One region of the Pseudovibrio sp. Ad46 genome, then DNA from elsewhere that is predicted to be linked to it. Evidence: riboswitches for the same ligand, from Rfam matches in the RefSeq annotation. Region 1 holds a riboswitch; each other region holds the start of a gene.
The links. A riboswitch is a leader RNA that binds a small molecule or an ion and turns the genes downstream of it on or off. The one in region 1 is predicted to bind thiamine pyrophosphate.

Region 1 (5,700 bases):
ATTTTCTGTGACAAAACGTCCGCATAACAAAAGGCCCTCCAAATGGAGGGCCCTTCAAACGCGATTTGATCTGCCAGTTAACTTCTTGCAGAGATGTTTTTGCCCAGTGAAAGAGCGCTCCACCCCGCCAGAAGCTCCTGCGCTTCTATGTAACTCTCATAAATCTTACGAGCTGTTTTGTCTTTCTGGGTATAGATATCCAGCACCTCAACACTGGTTTTCTTCAATGCTGCAAGAACCTCTTCCGGGAATTCGCGAATCTCTACCCCATGCTCTTCCTGCAGCACCTTAAGGCTCGCTGCATTCTGCGCATTGGCCTCAGAAAGCGCCAAGTCAGCTTCCACACGGCAAGCCTCTTCAACCACCGCCTGAAGCTCAGCTGGCAAACCTTCCAAAGCAACCGCATTCACAATTGCCTCACCGGTGCCGTTTGGCTTATTAAAGCCCGGACCGTAGTAGTATTTGACCAGTTTATGGAAGCCCAGCGCACTGTCTGTCCATGGACCGAGAAACTCTACACCATCCACCACACGCGTTTGCAGACTGGTGAAAATCTCGGAAGCTGGAATGTTGACCGGAGTAACACCAAGCTTGCGCATGATTTCACCACCAAGACCTACCATGCGCAGTTTGCGCCCTTTCAGGTCATCCAGCGTCTCAACAGGCTCACGATACCAGCCCGCCATGGTTGGGCCAGCATTACCAGCCATAAACGGCTTCACACCAAATGGCGCATAAAGCTCATCCCAAAGTTCCTGTCCACCCATCTGGTCCACCCAGGCAGTGTGCTCCTGAGGCAGCAGACCGAAAGGAACAGTCGTAAAAAACACCGAACCCGGCATCTTGCCAGCCCAGTACAAAGCAACTGAATGACCCATCTGTGCAGTGCCGCTTGAAACAGCGTCAAACACCTCAAAAGCAGGAACCAGCTCACCTGCAGCAAACAGGCGCACACGCATCCGACCATTACTCATAATGTTGATGCGATCACAAATGCGTTGCGCAGACATGCCAGGGCCCGGCAGGTTCTTGGGCCAGCTGGTCACCATGCGCCATTCGATCACCGGATCAGCATCCTGAGCCAGTGCAGGTGCAGCAAGTGCAGCGCTACCGGCAACCGCCCCAGCAGTTAGCCCCAGCGCCTGACGGCGGGTCAGATTGTTTTCTTTGTTCTTGGTCATTATCTCCGCCTTTTATTCAGACCAGAATTCATGGAAATGGTGCACAGGCCCATGTCCCTCGCCTACGTCAAGCGTATCCGCAGCTTTAATCGCCTGACTAATATATTCTTTCGCTTCACCAATGGCATCTTGCAGCTCCAACCCCTTGGCCAGTTCCGCTGCAATCGCAGAGGACAAGGTACAGCCAGTCCCATGTGTATTCTGCGTTTTATGTCTTGGCGCCGTATACCACCTCTCCACATCACGGGAGAGGAAGAGATCATCACAGGTATCATCAGATCCGTGTCCGCCTTTCAGCAGAACCCCGTTAGCACCCATGTCCAGCAGCAGTAACGCTTGTCTGTGCATGTCTTCACGGGTTTCGGCTACCGGCTGGTCCAGCAAAAAGGCCGCTTCCTGCATGTTCGGCGTAATCAACGCCGCCATGGGAAACAGCTTCTGCTTCAGGACCGAAACGGCGGAGTTTTGCAACAAAACATCACCAGAAGTTGCAACCATCACCGGATCAAGGATGACGCGCTTAACATTATATTCCGCCAGCTTTGTGGCAATAACAGCGATAATCTCTGGCTGTGAAAGCATGCCGATTTTCACGGCATCCACCTTCAGGTCAGAAAAAACAGCATCCATCTGCTCTGCCACAAATGCTGGCGGCACATCATGAATACCTGTCACACCTTTGGTATTTTGGGCCGTCAGTGCAGTGATGACACTGGCCCCATAGACCCCACGAGCCGAAAAGGCCTTCAGGTCTGCTTGAATTCCGGCACCACCACCGGAATCCGACCCTGCAATTGTGACTGCAATCGCACTCATTAGGCCAATACCCCACCTTTATTATTCATTGTTTCGAGCTTGAGACGCTCGTTGAACTGGTCAGCCTTCAAGCCATAAAGGGTATCGATGAAAGCTGGAGTGAAGCTTCCCGGTCCGTTCGCCTGCTCTGCGGCAATCTCGCCGCATACACCATAGACAGCAAGTGCAGCAAGCACGGCAAGTTCCTTATCTGGCTCGGTAGCGGCGAAACCAGCCAGCACACCGCCCAGCGCACAGCCAATGCCAGTCACCTTGTCCATATAAGCATGCCCATTGCCCACGGTATAGGTCGTCTCCCGGCCAAACACAGCGTCTTCAATACCGGTGCGCACAATCAGTGTGTTCTCGGTGACAGCTCCACTCAGCCCAGCGCTCTCAGTCATGTTTGCTTTGAGGATCGAAACATTCTCTTTCAAAATATCTTTCGCAAACTCCATGCGAATGTCTGAGCGATCTACTTTAACCGGGTCCAGCACCACGGGCATAGATTTTTTGGCAGCCCCTTCAAGCCCAAGCCGAATACCATGCCGCCGCTTTCCATCCAGCGTACCAAGATTGAGGAGCAACCCGTCAACACTCTCGATGAATGCAGGAATTTCATCATGGGCTGCTGTCATAGACGGCACAATGTTACAAGCCAACATGATGTTCGCGGTAAGGCTCTGCGCAACAGAGTTCGTCAGGCAATGAACCCGAACACCACGCTCACGCACGCTCTCAAAGACTTCCCAGAGATTTTCATTTGTGTAGGACATTTGTTTTCGCTCCCCTATAGATTACGGCGGGAACGATTACCTTGGTACTCATCCCAATTCCCTCCGCCGGCACAATCCGGATCAGGTTCTAGGAGTTGGCTTTGCGCCTCTCAGCCCGTCAGTCACTTCCGAGCACCCCCATTGGTTAGAATTTTTTGCTAGCAAACAAGAGAGCGAACTGCAAGCGGAAACGAGAGGCAGCGACAAAAGGCAACTGGGGGTAGATTTCGCTTAAAAAACGCAAAAGCTTGCAAAAAAACGCAGCTTCAACGCAAAATGCTCACAAAACAACGCAAACTCAAATTTGAGCGCATCCCTGAAAGACAAATCAGCCTTTCGGGACAGAAGGATAGCAGATTTATGATTCCGTTCTTTGTACAGATCAAATGCCAGCTCGGAAAAACCTATCAGGTTGCCAACGCCATCGCAGACGCGGAAGTCGCCTCCGAGATCTACTCCACCTCCGGGGATTTCGACCTGCTGGCCAAATTCTACATCGATGATAACGAAGACATCGGACACTTCGTTGCAAACAAGGTTCAGGTCTTCGAAGGCATCCAGGATACCAGAACCATCATCACCTTCAAAGCGTTCTGATACCTACGAAAACAGGCGGGACACCAGCCCGCCTGCACAATCTCTTTTCAAGCTTTACGATCTTGATAGCTTAATTCTGAGCGTCCTGAATAGCACTCCAGACAGCAACCGGCGTCGCGGGCATATCTATATGCTCGACACCTGCATTCTTGCGCAACGCATACTGCACAGCATTCATCACCGCCGGCGCCGCTCCAATAGAACCAGCCTCACCAGCCCCTTTGATGCCCATCGCATTTGTCGTGGAAGGAACATTGCTCGTCGAGAAGTCGAAATTTGGCAAATCATCAGCACGTGCAACATGATAGTCCATGAAGGATGCTGACAGCAGCTGCCCGGTTTCATCATAAACCGTGTTCTCACACAGCGCCTGCGAAATCGCCTGGCCCGCACCACCATGCACCTGACCAGCCAAAAGCATCGGATTCACCGTCACGCCAAAATCATCCACGATCACATAACTGACCACGTCCGTCTTGCCCGTTTCCGGATCAATCTCCACCTCACACACATGCGTGCCATTGGGATAAGTACATTCATCCTGCATGACTTTTTCCGCTGCACTCAAGGTCTCCGGTTGCGAACCAGCCACATCAACAAGGCTGACTTGTTGGTCGGTACCAACCACGCGCACCTGCCCGTCTTCCAACGTCAGATCCCCAACACCAACCTCAAGCTTCTCACTGGCGATCTCTTTGATCTTCTTCACCAGCGTTTCAGAAGCCGCTTTCACAGATGGCATTCCAATCGGAATGGACCGCGATCCACCGGTACCACCACCAGTCGCAACACGGTCCGTATCTCCCTGCACCATCTCAACCTGATCAAGCTGCAAACCAAGATGTTCTGCAATAACTTGGCCATAAGCGGTGGCGTGACCCTGACCGTTGCTCTGCGTTCCAATCAGCAAAGTAACGCTGCCGTTCGTGTTCAGCTCAAGCTTAGCTTCCTCACCACCGGCAAAGGCACACGCCTCCACATAAGTCGATAGCCCAACACCACGGTATAGCCCTTTCGCACGGCTCTCCGCTTCACGCTCTGCAAACGTTGAATAATGGATCTCATCGAGCGCCTTGGTAAGATGAGTTCCAAAGGAACCCGTATCATACATGCGGCCAAGCGCTGTCGTATAAGGCAGAGCTGCATCGGGGATAAAACTTTGACGACGAAACTTCGCCGGATCCATACCCATCTCATGCGCAGCTTTGTCTGCCAGTCGTTCCATCAGATAAAGCGCTTCCGGACGCCCTGCCCCTCGGAACGCATCCACCGGCACTGTATTGGTATAAACGCCTGTCGCTTCCACCCACGTTGCGGGGATATCGTAAAGACCGGGGGTCATGGTGATACCGATCTGCGGAATGCCTGGGCCAAATTCGTGCAGATAAGCGCCCATGTTTGCAAGCACATGCACTTTGAGGCCGATCATCTTACCGTTTTCATCAAGCGCAAGCTCAGCCGTGGATACATTATCCCGGCCATGCGCATCAGACATGAAGTGCTCAGTACGCTCCTGAAGCCATTTCACGGGATGACCAAGACGTTTCGCGGCAATCAGGCAAAGTGGGTATTCAAGATAGGTGAACATCTTGGTTCCAAAACCACCACCCACATCAGGTGTCACAACGCGGATATCTTTAGGGTCGACGTTGAGTATGTTCTTGGCAATCAGATCACGCATCCCATGACCGCCCTGCGTTCCAGTGGTCAGCGTATACCTGCCGCTCTCACCATCAAACTCGCCAATACAAGCTCGCGGCTCAATCGCATTGGACACCAGACGGTTGTTGATCACCTTGATCTTGGTAACATGATGCGCCTTCTGGAAGGCCTCTTCCATCGCCTCCTTGTTACCCATACCAATGTGAAAGGCCTCATTAGACCCATGCTCAGGCCACACAAGCGGAGCGCCGTCTTCTAAGGCTGCTTCAGTTCCGATTGCCGGATCAACATCCTCGTAGTCAACCTCAATCGCCTCCATCGCAGCCCGCGCTTGCTCCACCGTATCGGCAACAACAAACGCAAGAGCATCACCAACAAACCGGGCTGTATCAGAGCAAAGAACTTCACGATGAGGCACCCAGTGCTTCGTCCCATCCAGCTGCCGAAGCACTGCTTTACATGGGATAGAGTTCGTTCCTTCAAGATCCGCAGCAGTCAGAATAAGCTGCACACCATCCATAGCCCGTGCTTCATCCACTCCCTCTAAGGTGAACTTGGCAAACGCGAGAGGAGACCGCAAAACAACGGCATGTGCTGCACCAGCCACCTTCAGGTCATCCGTGTAATGGCCCTTGCCAGAAATAAAGGCAGCATCTTCTTTTCGGCGAACGGGAGCACCAATTCCAAAC
Region 2 (5,700 bases), on a different contig from region 1:
GAAACTGAGAATCTGAAATTCCTTGTTGGTCCGAAGACAGTCCTCGATCATTTACCGGATAATCCGCTGGATGATCTTGAGGGCGAGATTATCGGGTTTATTGATGCTGCAGAGCACTCGCTCGACATAGCAATTCAAGAAATAGACAATAAACGCATAACCAACGCACTTATCAACGCAAAGCGACGCGGGGTGCGGGTGCGAGTGGTATCCGAGGCGGATTACCTGAGCGTAGATGAGCCAGCAGACGACCCGCACTCAAGCGACCCTCGTGTTGAGAACGAGGTGAACCGCCAGCTTCATGCGGCGTTGCTGCGCTCTAAGGTATGGGTTCGGACTGACTTTAACCCACGGATATTCCATCAGAAATTTATCATTCGCGATGGCAATTCTGTTCTGACCGGCTCCACAAACTTCACCGAGACCGGCACACACCGCAACCTGAACCATCTTCTCATCATCAAGAATGAGAAAGTTGCCGATATCTTTGAACGGGAATTCAGGGAGATTAAACGGGGGCGATTTGGCCGATACAGCGTTGATGAGAACGAGGCCGAGAACACACCGAAAGAAGTGATTGTTGACGACATCCGCGTGAAAGTTTGCTTTGCACCAGACCACGCACCAGAGATGGAAGTCACCAAACAGATGACAAAAGCTAAGGAACGAGTGGATTTTGCTATCTTCACCTTCTCCAAAAGCTCCGGCATTGATGATGCCATGTTGCTGCTGATGGAGGCAGGGCGAAAGGTGCGTGGTGCGCTTGATGCCCGGCAAGGCGGACAGGACTGGGCAGCCACTCAGCCTTTAGCGGAAGCTGGTGCTGATTTGCATTTCGTTCGCGGTTCAAGCCGAATTGGTAAGCTTCATCATAAGCTTATGGTAATTGATGATAGCATTATGATTGTCGGCAGCTTCAATTACACAGGCCCGGCGAACCGGTTTAATGACGAGAACATCGTCGTTTTGGGGGATTCTGTGGTGCCAACCGAGAACCAGAAACGGTTTGCGATGGCCGCTCGGCAGGAAATTGACCGGATCATCAGTGATCACGGGCAGCCAATCGTCATCAACTAAATTTGCTCAAGCATTTCGTAAAGGCGTGTATGTTTATCTTTTGGTAACCATTCAGCCAGATTTGGCGCTTACAGTTTGCGAATGGCAAATTCCCTTGATAGCGGCGAAGACTTACTCATCATCTGCAAACCAGATGTTACCGCAGCGATTGAAGACTGGATTGATCATCTGGGCTCTGAACGGCGACTGGCTGAACGGACACTGGAAGCGTATGAGCGCGACACCCGTCAGTTCCTGCGCTTCATGACCAGTTATGAAGGCGAACCGGTTGCCCTGCGGCATCTGGAGTCTTTGAAACCAAAGGACTTTCGAGCATTTCTGGCAACCCGCCGAAGGGATGGCGCACAAACGCGAACACTGGCCCGTGGCCTTGCTGGCATCCGCTCTTTCCTCTCGTTTCTGGAGGAGCGCGGTGAGGTGAATGCGGCTGGAGCTGCGGCGGTCCGTACGCCGAGACTTCCCCGCAGCCTGCCTAAGCCTATCCCCGTTGAGGAAGCCAAAGCAATTGTCAGCAGCGATCTCGCTTTTGAGGACACTCCCTGGGTTGAAGCCCGCAACGCAGCGGTGTTCACACTGCTCTATGGTTGCGGTCTCCGTATTTCTGAAGCGCTGTCTCTGACATCGGCCTCCGCGCCGAAGGAGGGGGATAAGTCGCTGAAGATTCGCGGTAAAGGCAACAAAGAACGGCTTGTTCCGGTTCTGCCAGTGGTAATTGAAGCTATTGAAGCCTACAAAAAGCAGTGCCCTTATGATCTGTCGGGCAGCTCACCGCTGTTTCGCGGCGTTCGTGGTGGCCCGCTGAATGCGCGCATGATCCAGCTGGCCATGCAAAAGATCCGCAGTGCTCTTGGTCTACCAGACACCGCAACTCCTCACGCTTTACGCCATTCGTTTGCAACTCATTTGCTCTCTGAAGGCGGGGATTTGAGGAGCATTCAGGAGCTACTGGGGCACGCAAGCCTTTCTACCACACAGATTTATACGGAAGTGAACAGTGCACAGCTGTTGGACGCTTATGACAAGGCACACCCGCGTCGTTGATAGGTTGTCCCCCTCCCTCACATCACCTTGATCTCCCTTAGCAGATCCCCTAGGTTCGTCGATGTGAAACGGGGTGCCCGACACTTGTGTTGTGGCTGAGATCATACTCGAAGAACCTGCTCTGGATAATTCCAGCGAAGGGAGCACTCACGCCGTGTTGGGGGATAGATTGTCTGGCAGTTTGCCAAGTCCCTGATACCAGCTCTCTTTCGCACAACAAGACCGAGGATAAAAATGGGTCGTGTCGAAAGCGCTTGCGCAACTCTTTCTGCAATTCGTGACAACAGTCCGCTCGTCCATAACATGACGAACATCGTGGTGGCGAACACCACAGCCAACGCCCTGCTGGCCATTGGCGCCTCCCCTGCCATGGTGGATGGCCCAGAAGAAGCCCCTGAACTTGCAAGTGTTACAGGTGCATTAGTGGTCAACGTTGGCACGGTTACCCCTGCTCAGGCAGAGGCGATGAAGCTGGCAACTGCTGCTGCCCACAAAGCTGGTCGCCCTTGGGTGCTGGACCCGGTGGCTGTTGGAGCGCTGACCTTCCGCACCAAGCTTGCTGGTGAATTGCTGGAGAATAAGCCGAGCGTCATTCGTGGCAATGCCTCTGAAATCATGGCACTTGCTGGTCAGGGTGCTGGTGGAAAAGGCGTTGATAGCACGGATAGCTCTCAGGCTGCACTGGCAGGAGCGAAAGAACTGGCGAAGCAGACGGGCGCTGTTGTTGTGGTCTCTGGTCCGGTTGATTTCATCACTGATGGTGTGCGCACTGCTGAAGTCGCCAACGGGGATAAGATGATGCCTTATGTGACCGGCCTTGGTTGCACGGCAACAGCTTTGACTGGCGCAACACTGGCTGTTTGCGATGACCCGTTTGATGCTGCTGTTGATGCAATGGTCTTTCTCGGGGTTGTTGGTGAGATTGCTGCAAAAAATTCAGCAGGACCAGCAAGCTTGCAGCTGGATATCATTAACGGCCTCTATCAGCTGAACAGCGATATCCTCAACACAACAGCACGGGTTGAAATGCATGAAACCGTTGCTTGATCTTTCCGTTTATCTGGTGCTGGGGCCGCAAGACTGCCCTGGTCAGGATCCCGTCGACATTGCAGTTGCAGCTGCACAAAACGGCGCAACTTTGATCCAGCTTAGAGACAAGACCGGCAGCACACGCGAGCAAATTGAGTTGGCAGGGCGGTTGATGCAAGCGGTGAAACCGCTGAATGTGCCGCTAATCATCAATGATCGTGTAGATGTTGCCTTAGCCGTTGATGCGGACGGTGTTCATGTTGGGCAGGATGATATGGTTGCCACGAAAGCCCGGGAGTTGATCGGCTCAGATAAGCTGCTGGGTCTTTCGGTCAGCACTCAGGATGAGCTGGATGCTGCGGACATTTCAGCCTGTGATTACCTTGGTATAGGCGCATGCTTCCCGACGAACAGTAAGGATGATGCGGCTGATATGGGTATGCAGAGCTTTGCCGGTTTAACGGTTCAATCTCAGTTGCCTGTGGTCGGAATTGGCGGAATTTCGCTTGCGAATGCTGATCAGGTGATCAAAGCTGGAGCTGATGGGATTGCAGTTATTTCAGCAATCTGTGGGGCATCCAGTCCATCCGCAGCTACACGCAAGCTTCAGGATATCGTCAAAAGCGTAAAAGACCTAGGGTGATAGGATAAAACACGCATTTACTCCTCGCAGAGCCCATCTACATTGATATATGAGAGGACTAGGCGGGGAGCTTTTAGTCATGAAACTTAGACAAACACCATTTTTGTGCATGTTTTTCTGCACGTTTGCCTTTCTTGTTTCTGCTGCTCAAGCTCAAACAGCCTGTGAAGTCCGCAAATCAGAAATGGCGGAGCTGGGGGATTGGGAAAATCCCAAAGCACGTTTGAAAGAGCTCTCTCAGATTGAAGTTGAAGGCCAATGCCTTGACGGACAGCTGGTTGTGCGTGCTCGTGCCTTCACCAGCTGCTCCCCTCGCGATTGCAAATGGGGTTGGGCTGCAGGTCAGCTTAGTTTTTCTGGCGTTCTAACGTTCCGGTTTGGTGGTTTCTTCAAAGCACAGCATATTGAGCTGCGGCCAATGGGAGAGCGTATTCAGGCATATGTCCGCACCGAAAACCATGATCCGACAATTCCGAACAAGACCCGCAGTTACATTCTGGTCCGCCAGTAGCAAAAAAGCCACCTCAGTTTCCTGAAGCGGCTTTTTCTAAATCCAGAAATTCCAGATTACATATGAATTGGCTTGGCGAATGTTGCCATAGCGGCTTCTTTCACTGCTTCGGACATGGTTGGGTGCGCATGGCAAGTGCGACCCAGATCCTCAGAGGAACCGCCAAATTCCATCAGAACACATGCTTCGTGGATCATTTCGCCGGCACCGAAGCCAACGATATGAACACCGAGCACACGATCTGTTTCAGCGTCAGCCAGCACTTTCACGAATCCGTCGGTGTGCAGCATTGCTTTTGCACGACCGTTTGCGGAAAACGGGAACTTGCCGGACTTGAATTTGATGCCCGCAGCTTTCAGTTCTTCTTCAGTTTTACCAACGCTGGCCACTTCAGGAGAGGTGTAAACAACGCCAGGAATGACGTCATAGTTTACGTGACCTGCCTGACCTGAGAGCATTTCTGCAACTGCAACGCCTTCGTCTTCCGCTTTGTGCGCAAGCATTGGGCCTGCAATCACATCACCGATAGCAAAGATACCGTCAACGTTGGTTTTGTAGTGGTTGTCTGTCTTCACGCGGCCACGCTCGTCCAGCTCAACACCTGCTTCTGCCAGACCAAGACCTTCCGTATATGGACGGCGACCGATTGCGACGAGAACCACGTCTGCATCCAGAGTTGCGGCGGCGGCTTCACCAGCTGCTGGCTCAACGGTCACTTCCAGAGCACGGCCTTTTTTCTGAACCGCAGTTACCTTGGAGGACAGCTTGAACTTGAGGCCTTGCTTTTTCAGCATGCGCAGGAACTGCTTGGAAACGTCAGCATCCATTGGGCCAAGTATCTTGTCCATGAACTCAACAACGGTCACTTCAGCACCAAGACGGGCGTAGACAGAACCAAGCTCAAGACCAATAACGCCAGCGCCGACAACGGTCATACGGTTAGGCACTTTATCCAGAGACAGGGCGCCAGTTGAAGAGACGACGGTTTTCTCATCGATCTCGATACCTGGCAGAGGCATTACGTCAGAACCTGTTGCGATAACAATGTTCTTGGTTTCCACGATGGAAGTTGAGCCGTCTTCAGCTTTTACTTCTACGCGACCAGCACCCAGCACGCGGCCAGTACCAAAGTGAACGTCGATCTTGTTCTTTTTGAAGAGGTAATCGATACCGGTCACATTGCCGTCGATCACTTTATCTTTGTGCGCCAGCATTGCCTTCCAGTCCACTTTTGGCTTGGAAGTTTTGATGCCAAGGGCTTCAAAGCTGTGGTTTGCTTCCTCGAACATTTCAGAGGCATGCAGCAGAGCTTTGGATGGAATACAACCGATGTTCAGGCAGGTACCACCATGGGTCTTACGCTTCTCAACCACAGCAACTTTCATGCCGAGCTGAGCTG
Region 3 (5,700 bases), on a different contig from region 1:
TAAGCAAACTGCGGCCCGGAAACCGCCGTCGCGCCAGCGCGCGCGCAACCGGCACAGCCAGTGCAACACTGATCACGGCAGAAAGCACAGCCTGCGTAAGCGTAAACTTGAGAGCGGCCCAATCGGAAGAGGAAAAGCCGTGACCCGCTTCGGTTCGCAGAGCAACCGCGGCCAACGTGCCAAGTATGAGTGCCGCGACAAGAAATGCCGCGGCAACACCGGGAAGCGAACTTACTGGCTGAGCGCTTCTAGCCATTCCGGCAGAGCCTCACGTCTTGCAGCAGCAGCTTCTTCAGGCTTAAAGAACAAAGCTTTTTCAGGCACCTGCAGTGTGTCAAAGCCCGCAGGCAAGCCACCTTTTGGGGTCACAGCTGGATACATCCAGTTGGTTGTTGGAATGATTGTCTGGAAAGCATCTGAAACCATGAAGTTCAGGAACTTGTCTGCCAACTCTGGCTGATCAGTCCCGGCAAGCTTTGCCGCTACTTCAACCTGCATGTAATGGCCTTCTTCAAACGCGGCAGTGGTCTTGCTGTTATCTTCCTCGGCAATCAGGTGGTAAGCCGGAGACGTGGTGTAACTGAGCACCATGTCCGCTTCCCCATCAAGGAAAAGACCGTAGGCTTCAGACCAGCCTTTTGTAACCGTCACGATGTTATCGGAAAGATCCGCCCAAACATCAGCAGCTTCGTCTCCGTAAGCCGCTTTCACCCAAAGCAACAGCCCGAGGCCGGGGGTAGAGGAGCGTGGATCCTGAATAAGGATCTTGGCATCACTCTTCGCAAGCTCGCGGAAGTTGGTTGGTACGGTTTCGCCAGCCTTGTGTACGAAGGCAAAGTAGCCCCAATCGTACGGCACAAAGGTTTCGTCAGCCCACTCCACTGGCAGTGTATATTGGGCTTCAACAGCGTGTGGTGCAAACAAGCCAGTTTTCTTGGCGGTCTCTACCAGATTGGTGTCCAGACCCAGCACCACATCGGCATCTGAGTTTTTACCTTCAAGACGAATGCGGGAAAGCAGTGCTGCGCCATCTTCGACGCCAACAAGTTTTAGGTCACAGTCACATACAGCCTCAAACGCTTCTTCCACTTTTGGGCCTGGGCCCCAGTCAGAAACGAAGCTGTCGTATGTGTAAACTGTCAGTTGAGGCTTCTCAGCAGCCATCGCTGATGTTGCAGTGAGTAATCCCGCAGCAATTAACAGATGTTTCAAGTCATCCTCCATTGCGGCGAGAGGGCAAGGATGGGTGAAACCGGTACCCTTCCCTCCGCCGGTTCTAGCCGGTTCAGGTTCAACGGGTTCGCCACTAAAGCATCTCAGCACGACAAATACGCGCACCCCGAGGTCAAGCGGTTCTTAACCGGAAAAACACAGAAGCGCAACTGGATATAGCTGGGATGGAGAGGGCACCTGTAGGGAGTTGCAAGAAGAAGCCCGGGCAGTTCCCTGCCCGGACTGGTCGCATTTATTAGGCTGTCAGGTCGAAGCGGTCGGCGTTCATGACCTTGGTCCATGTTGCCACGAAGTCGCGAACGAACTTTTCGTGGTTGTCATCCTGAGCATACACTTCAGCATAAGCGCGCAGGACTGAATTGGAGCCAAACACAAGGTCAGCACTGGTTGCAGTCCACTTAGGCTTGCCAGATTTGCGGTCGCGGATCTCATAGGTGCCATCTTTGAGTGGATGCCAGCTGTTGTCCATATCGGTCAGGTTGACGAAGAAGTCCGTTGTCAGCTGACCTTCGCGGTCCGTGAAGACACCATGCTTTGAACCGCCATAATTGGCACCAAGAACGCGCAGGCCACCAACAAGTGCAGTCATTTCCCAGCCAGTGAGACGGAGGAGCTGAGCACGATCCAGCATCATCTCTTCCGGGCTAACAGCGTACTCTTGCTTCTGCCAGTTACGGAAGCCATCAGAAATAGGCTCCAATACAGAGAAGGATGTCGCGTCTGTCATCGCATCTGTTGCATCACCGCGACCAGAAGCAAATGGAACTTCCACGTTGAAACCAGCTGCCTTGATGGCATTTTCTACACCAACGTTGCCTGCCAGCACGATCACATCTGCGACTGAGGCTCCTGTCTGCGCTGCAATTGGTTCAAGCACAGCCAGAACTTTGGCAAGCCGGTCTGGCTCATTGCCAACCCAATCCTTTTGGGGAGCAAGGCGGATGCGAGCACCGTTGGCACCACCGCGCATATCAGAACCGCGATAGGTACGTGCGCTGTCCCAGGCGGTTTTGATCAGATCTTCATTGCTCAAACCACTTGCTGAGATTTTTGCTTTCACAGCAGCAACATCATAGTTGGTGCTGCCTGCTGGAACAGGATCCTGCCAGATGAGCTCTTCTTTCGGTACATCCGGGCCAAGATAGTTTGCCTTCGGTCCCATGTCGCGGTGGGTCAACTTGAACCACGCACGTGCAAAGGTATCTCTGAAATATTCAGGATCTGCGATGAACTTCTGACAGTATTCGTTGTAGATCGGATCAACCTTCATTGCCATATCCGCATCAGTCATGATTGGATTATGACGAACGGACGGGTCGGTTGGATCGATAGGCTTGTCTTCTTCCTTGATGGAGACGGGTTCCCATTGCCACGCGCCAGCGGGAGATTTTACCTGCTCCCATTCATGGCCGAACAGCATATCGAAAAAGCCCATATCGAACGTGGTTGGGTGTGTGGTCCACGCCCCCTCGATGCCAGAGGTGAAGGCATTCGTTGCCTTGCCATCCTGTCCGGGGTTAGACCAGCCAAAGCCCTGCTCTTCAAGACCAGCGGCTTCCGGTGCGACACCGATGTTATCGACGGCACCGCGTCCATGGGTTTTACCAACGGTGTGACCACCGCACGTCAGCGCAGCAGTTTCCTCGTCATTCATTGCCATACGAGCAAAGGTTTCGCGGATCTGATCAGCTGTTTTTTGCGGACCGGGAACGCCATTCACGCCTTCCGGGTTCACGTAGATCAAACCCATATGGGTTGCTGCAAGCGGGTTTTCGAGCGTTGAAGGGTCATCCAGATCGTCATAGCGCTCTTCACTGCGCGCAAGCCATTCTTTCTCAGATCCCCAATAGGTGTCGATCTCCGGACCCCAGATATCCTCACGGCCAAACCCGAAGCCAAAGGTTTTCAAGCCCATGGAGTCATAGGCAATAGTACCTGCTAGAATAATCAGATCAGCCCAGGAGAGAGCGTTGCCGTACTTTTTCTTGATAGGCCAAAGCAAACGGCGGGCTTTATCTAGGCTTGCGTTATCAGGCCAGGAGTTAAGCGGAGCGAAACGAATGTTGCCGGAACCGCCGCCACCGCGACCATCTGCCAGACGATAAGAGCCAGCTGTGTGCCACGAAAGGCGGATCATCAGGCCACCATAATGACCCCAATCCGCTGGCCACCAGTCCTGACTGTCGGTCATGAGCGCATGAACGTCTGCCTTCACCGCTTCAAAGTCGAGTGATTTGACAGCATCATGATATTTGAATCCTGGGTCCATCGGGTTGGTACGCGCACCATGTTGATGGAGGATGTCGAGATTCAAAGCATCAGGCCACCATCGGGTAACCGGCTTATCCATCGATGTATTCGCGCCATGTACCACCGGACAAACACCGGCTGTCTTGACATCGTTACCGTGCATTGCTGTCTCCACTATCTCATTTGGCTCTTGCTGGTTTTGACGTAGCGTTTACCTTAAGCGGTGAGACGAAACGATGCATCCAGCAAATTCTAGACTGAATATAGGTCGCCAAACACATTAAGTGAAATTGCATCTTCTGCGCATATCGATAAGTTTTTCTTATCGTATAAATTTGAAGGTAAACGAAGGTGCTTAGATTGCTCCTCTGAGCTCTCCTCATCACACACGGAGATGCTTTTCGCGAGGTGAGGAAAGCATCAGTTCTGCCCTTCAATGCAGTAGCAATTCGTGTAAAATATCACATTGATTTTCGCGGAGAAATTTGCATGAGCACTATCAGTCTTCTCAATTCCATAATTGGTCCGGTGATGAGAGGACCCTCGAGCTCTCACTCTGCAGCGCCATACTTCATAGGAAAGACTGTCCGCCAACTTTCCCTTTGTGATGGCGATAAAATTGTGAATGTTGAAATTGCGTTCGATCCAGAGGGCTCGTTTGCCCAAGTCTATACCAACCAAGGCAGTGACGAAGGCTTTGCAGCAGGCTTGATGGGAGAAGAGGTCACCTCGCCTAAGTATCGACAAGCTCTATTTGATCTGATGAACGGCAAGCCATTTACGCTAGAGATCAACATTAGAAATTTAGACACCAACGATCATCCAAACCGAGTGGAAATTGCAGTCACGGTTGAAGACAGCGAAGGCGCACTTCGGGAAGATCACTTCAAAGGCCTTTCAATAGGCGGCGGGATGTTCAAGCTCGATAGCTTTAACTCTTTCGCAATTGATGTGACTGGGAGCGATTTTATAATTCTGCTGGAAAGTGGAGACAATTCATCTCTTCAGCAGCTTCCCTCAAATGCAAAGGTACAAGCTCGTGTCTGTGCAAGTTCAAAGAATAGCCACCAACTTATTGAGATCAAATCCAGTTCGCCACTATCACCTCAACAACCAGAGTTGAAAGACATGATCGAACAGAGCTGGAAGGTCAGGTCCTGCACACCTGTCCAATTCTCTGTCCACGACGAGGCCCCTCTTTTTGCCAGCCCAAAGGCTTTGGTCCAACAAACCAGCAGAGGACACGGTCTTGCAGATCTTGCTTTGTCTCTGGAAGCCAAACGGTTAGGCTTGACTGAACCCCAAACACGAAAAGCCTTTGCAGACCGGTATGATGTGATGATGGACGCAGTTCAGGCAGGCCTAGCGCTTACCAAACAATCATCCACTATGAAGTTCCTGAAACCGAGCGCAAAGCAGGTTGGTGCAGCAAATCCCGTGGAGATTATCGGCTCACCATTCTTGCAGGATGCGCTTAGCGCTTCTCTTGCAGTTATGGATGCAAACGCAAATCGGGGAGTGGTTGTTGCTGCTCCAACAGCTGGAAGTTCTGGCATCGTACCGGGCACGCTATATTCCTTGAAACAACAAGGTATTGATCGTGAAAAGATTATCGACGCCCTTCAAGTCACAGCACTTGTGGGAGCCGTCTTTGCTGAGCATGGAAGTTTTGCCGCTGAAACTGGAGGATGCTCAGTGGAGACTGGTGCCTCAGCCGCGATGGTCTCAGCTGGATTGGTCCATCTATTTGGAGGAACAGCACTACAAGCCTTTAATGCGGCATCACTTTGTCTGATGAATACGCTTGGTTTGGTTTGCGACCCAGTTGGTGGGGAAGTGGAAATTCCCTGTCATGCCCGCAATATCGCTGGGATCGCGCATGCGCAATCGTCTGCGGTTGCTAGCCTTTCTGGTTTTGACGCTGTTTTGCCATTTGATGAGATGGTCATCAGCACACAAAAAGTAGGCAAACAGATGCACTCTGACTTGCGCTGTACCGCTCGCGGTGGATGTGCGGCAACACCGACTGCCTGTGCAATGTGCGGATGAGGTCGCCCCATAGATCTCAATGCCTTAACCGCCATATTCCCTACAATCGTCTCCTTACAGCTGTTCAGGAGCTTTATCATCTCGGAGGTGTCTGGGTTACAATCTGAGGCGGCTAGCGCATCAACCACCATCTGCCGGACGGCGCGTTAATCCGCGTCATTGACCTGC

Region 2: linked by a shared signal. The riboswitch ahead of thiM (hydroxyethylthiazole kinase) and the one ahead of PsAD46_RS23260 (hydroxyethylthiazole kinase) in region 1 are both predicted to bind thiamine pyrophosphate.
Region 3: linked by a shared signal. The riboswitch ahead of thiB (thiamine ABC transporter substrate binding subunit) and the one ahead of PsAD46_RS23260 (hydroxyethylthiazole kinase) in region 1 are both predicted to bind thiamine pyrophosphate.

The regions. Positions count from the first base shown of each region.
Region 1 is NZ_LMCG01000079.1:229,566-235,265, forward strand. Features, by position in the region: gene PsAD46_RS23250 (TRAP transporter substrate-binding protein) at 78-1,181, opposite strand; gene thiD (bifunctional hydroxymethylpyrimidine kinase/phosphomethylpyrimidine kinase) at 1,194-1,997, opposite strand; gene PsAD46_RS23260 (hydroxyethylthiazole kinase) at 1,997-2,752, opposite strand; TPP riboswitch at 2,794-2,902, opposite strand; gene PsAD46_RS23265 (Lrp/AsnC ligand binding domain-containing protein) at 3,113-3,349, shown strand; gene PsAD46_RS23270 (xanthine dehydrogenase family protein molybdopterin-binding subunit) at 3,420-5,700, opposite strand, start outside.
Region 2 is NZ_LMCG01000005.1:288,754-294,453, reverse strand. Features, by position in the region: gene PsAD46_RS02920 (phospholipase D-like domain-containing protein) at 1-1,077, shown strand, start outside; gene PsAD46_RS02915 (tyrosine recombinase XerC) at 1,159-2,118, shown strand; TPP riboswitch at 2,178-2,280, shown strand; gene thiM (hydroxyethylthiazole kinase) at 2,353-3,165, shown strand; gene thiE (thiamine phosphate synthase) at 3,149-3,790, shown strand; gene PsAD46_RS02900 (hypothetical protein) at 3,870-4,301, shown strand; gene lpdA (dihydrolipoyl dehydrogenase) at 4,358-5,700, opposite strand, start outside.
Region 3 is NZ_LMCG01000041.1:36,546-42,245, reverse strand. Features, by position in the region: gene PsAD46_RS09395 (ABC transporter permease subunit) at 1-256, opposite strand, end outside; gene thiB (thiamine ABC transporter substrate binding subunit) at 232-1,212, opposite strand; TPP riboswitch at 1,246-1,352, opposite strand; gene katG (catalase/peroxidase HPI) at 1,469-3,646, opposite strand; gene PsAD46_RS09380 (L-serine ammonia-lyase, iron-sulfur-dependent, subunit alpha) at 3,973-5,532, shown strand.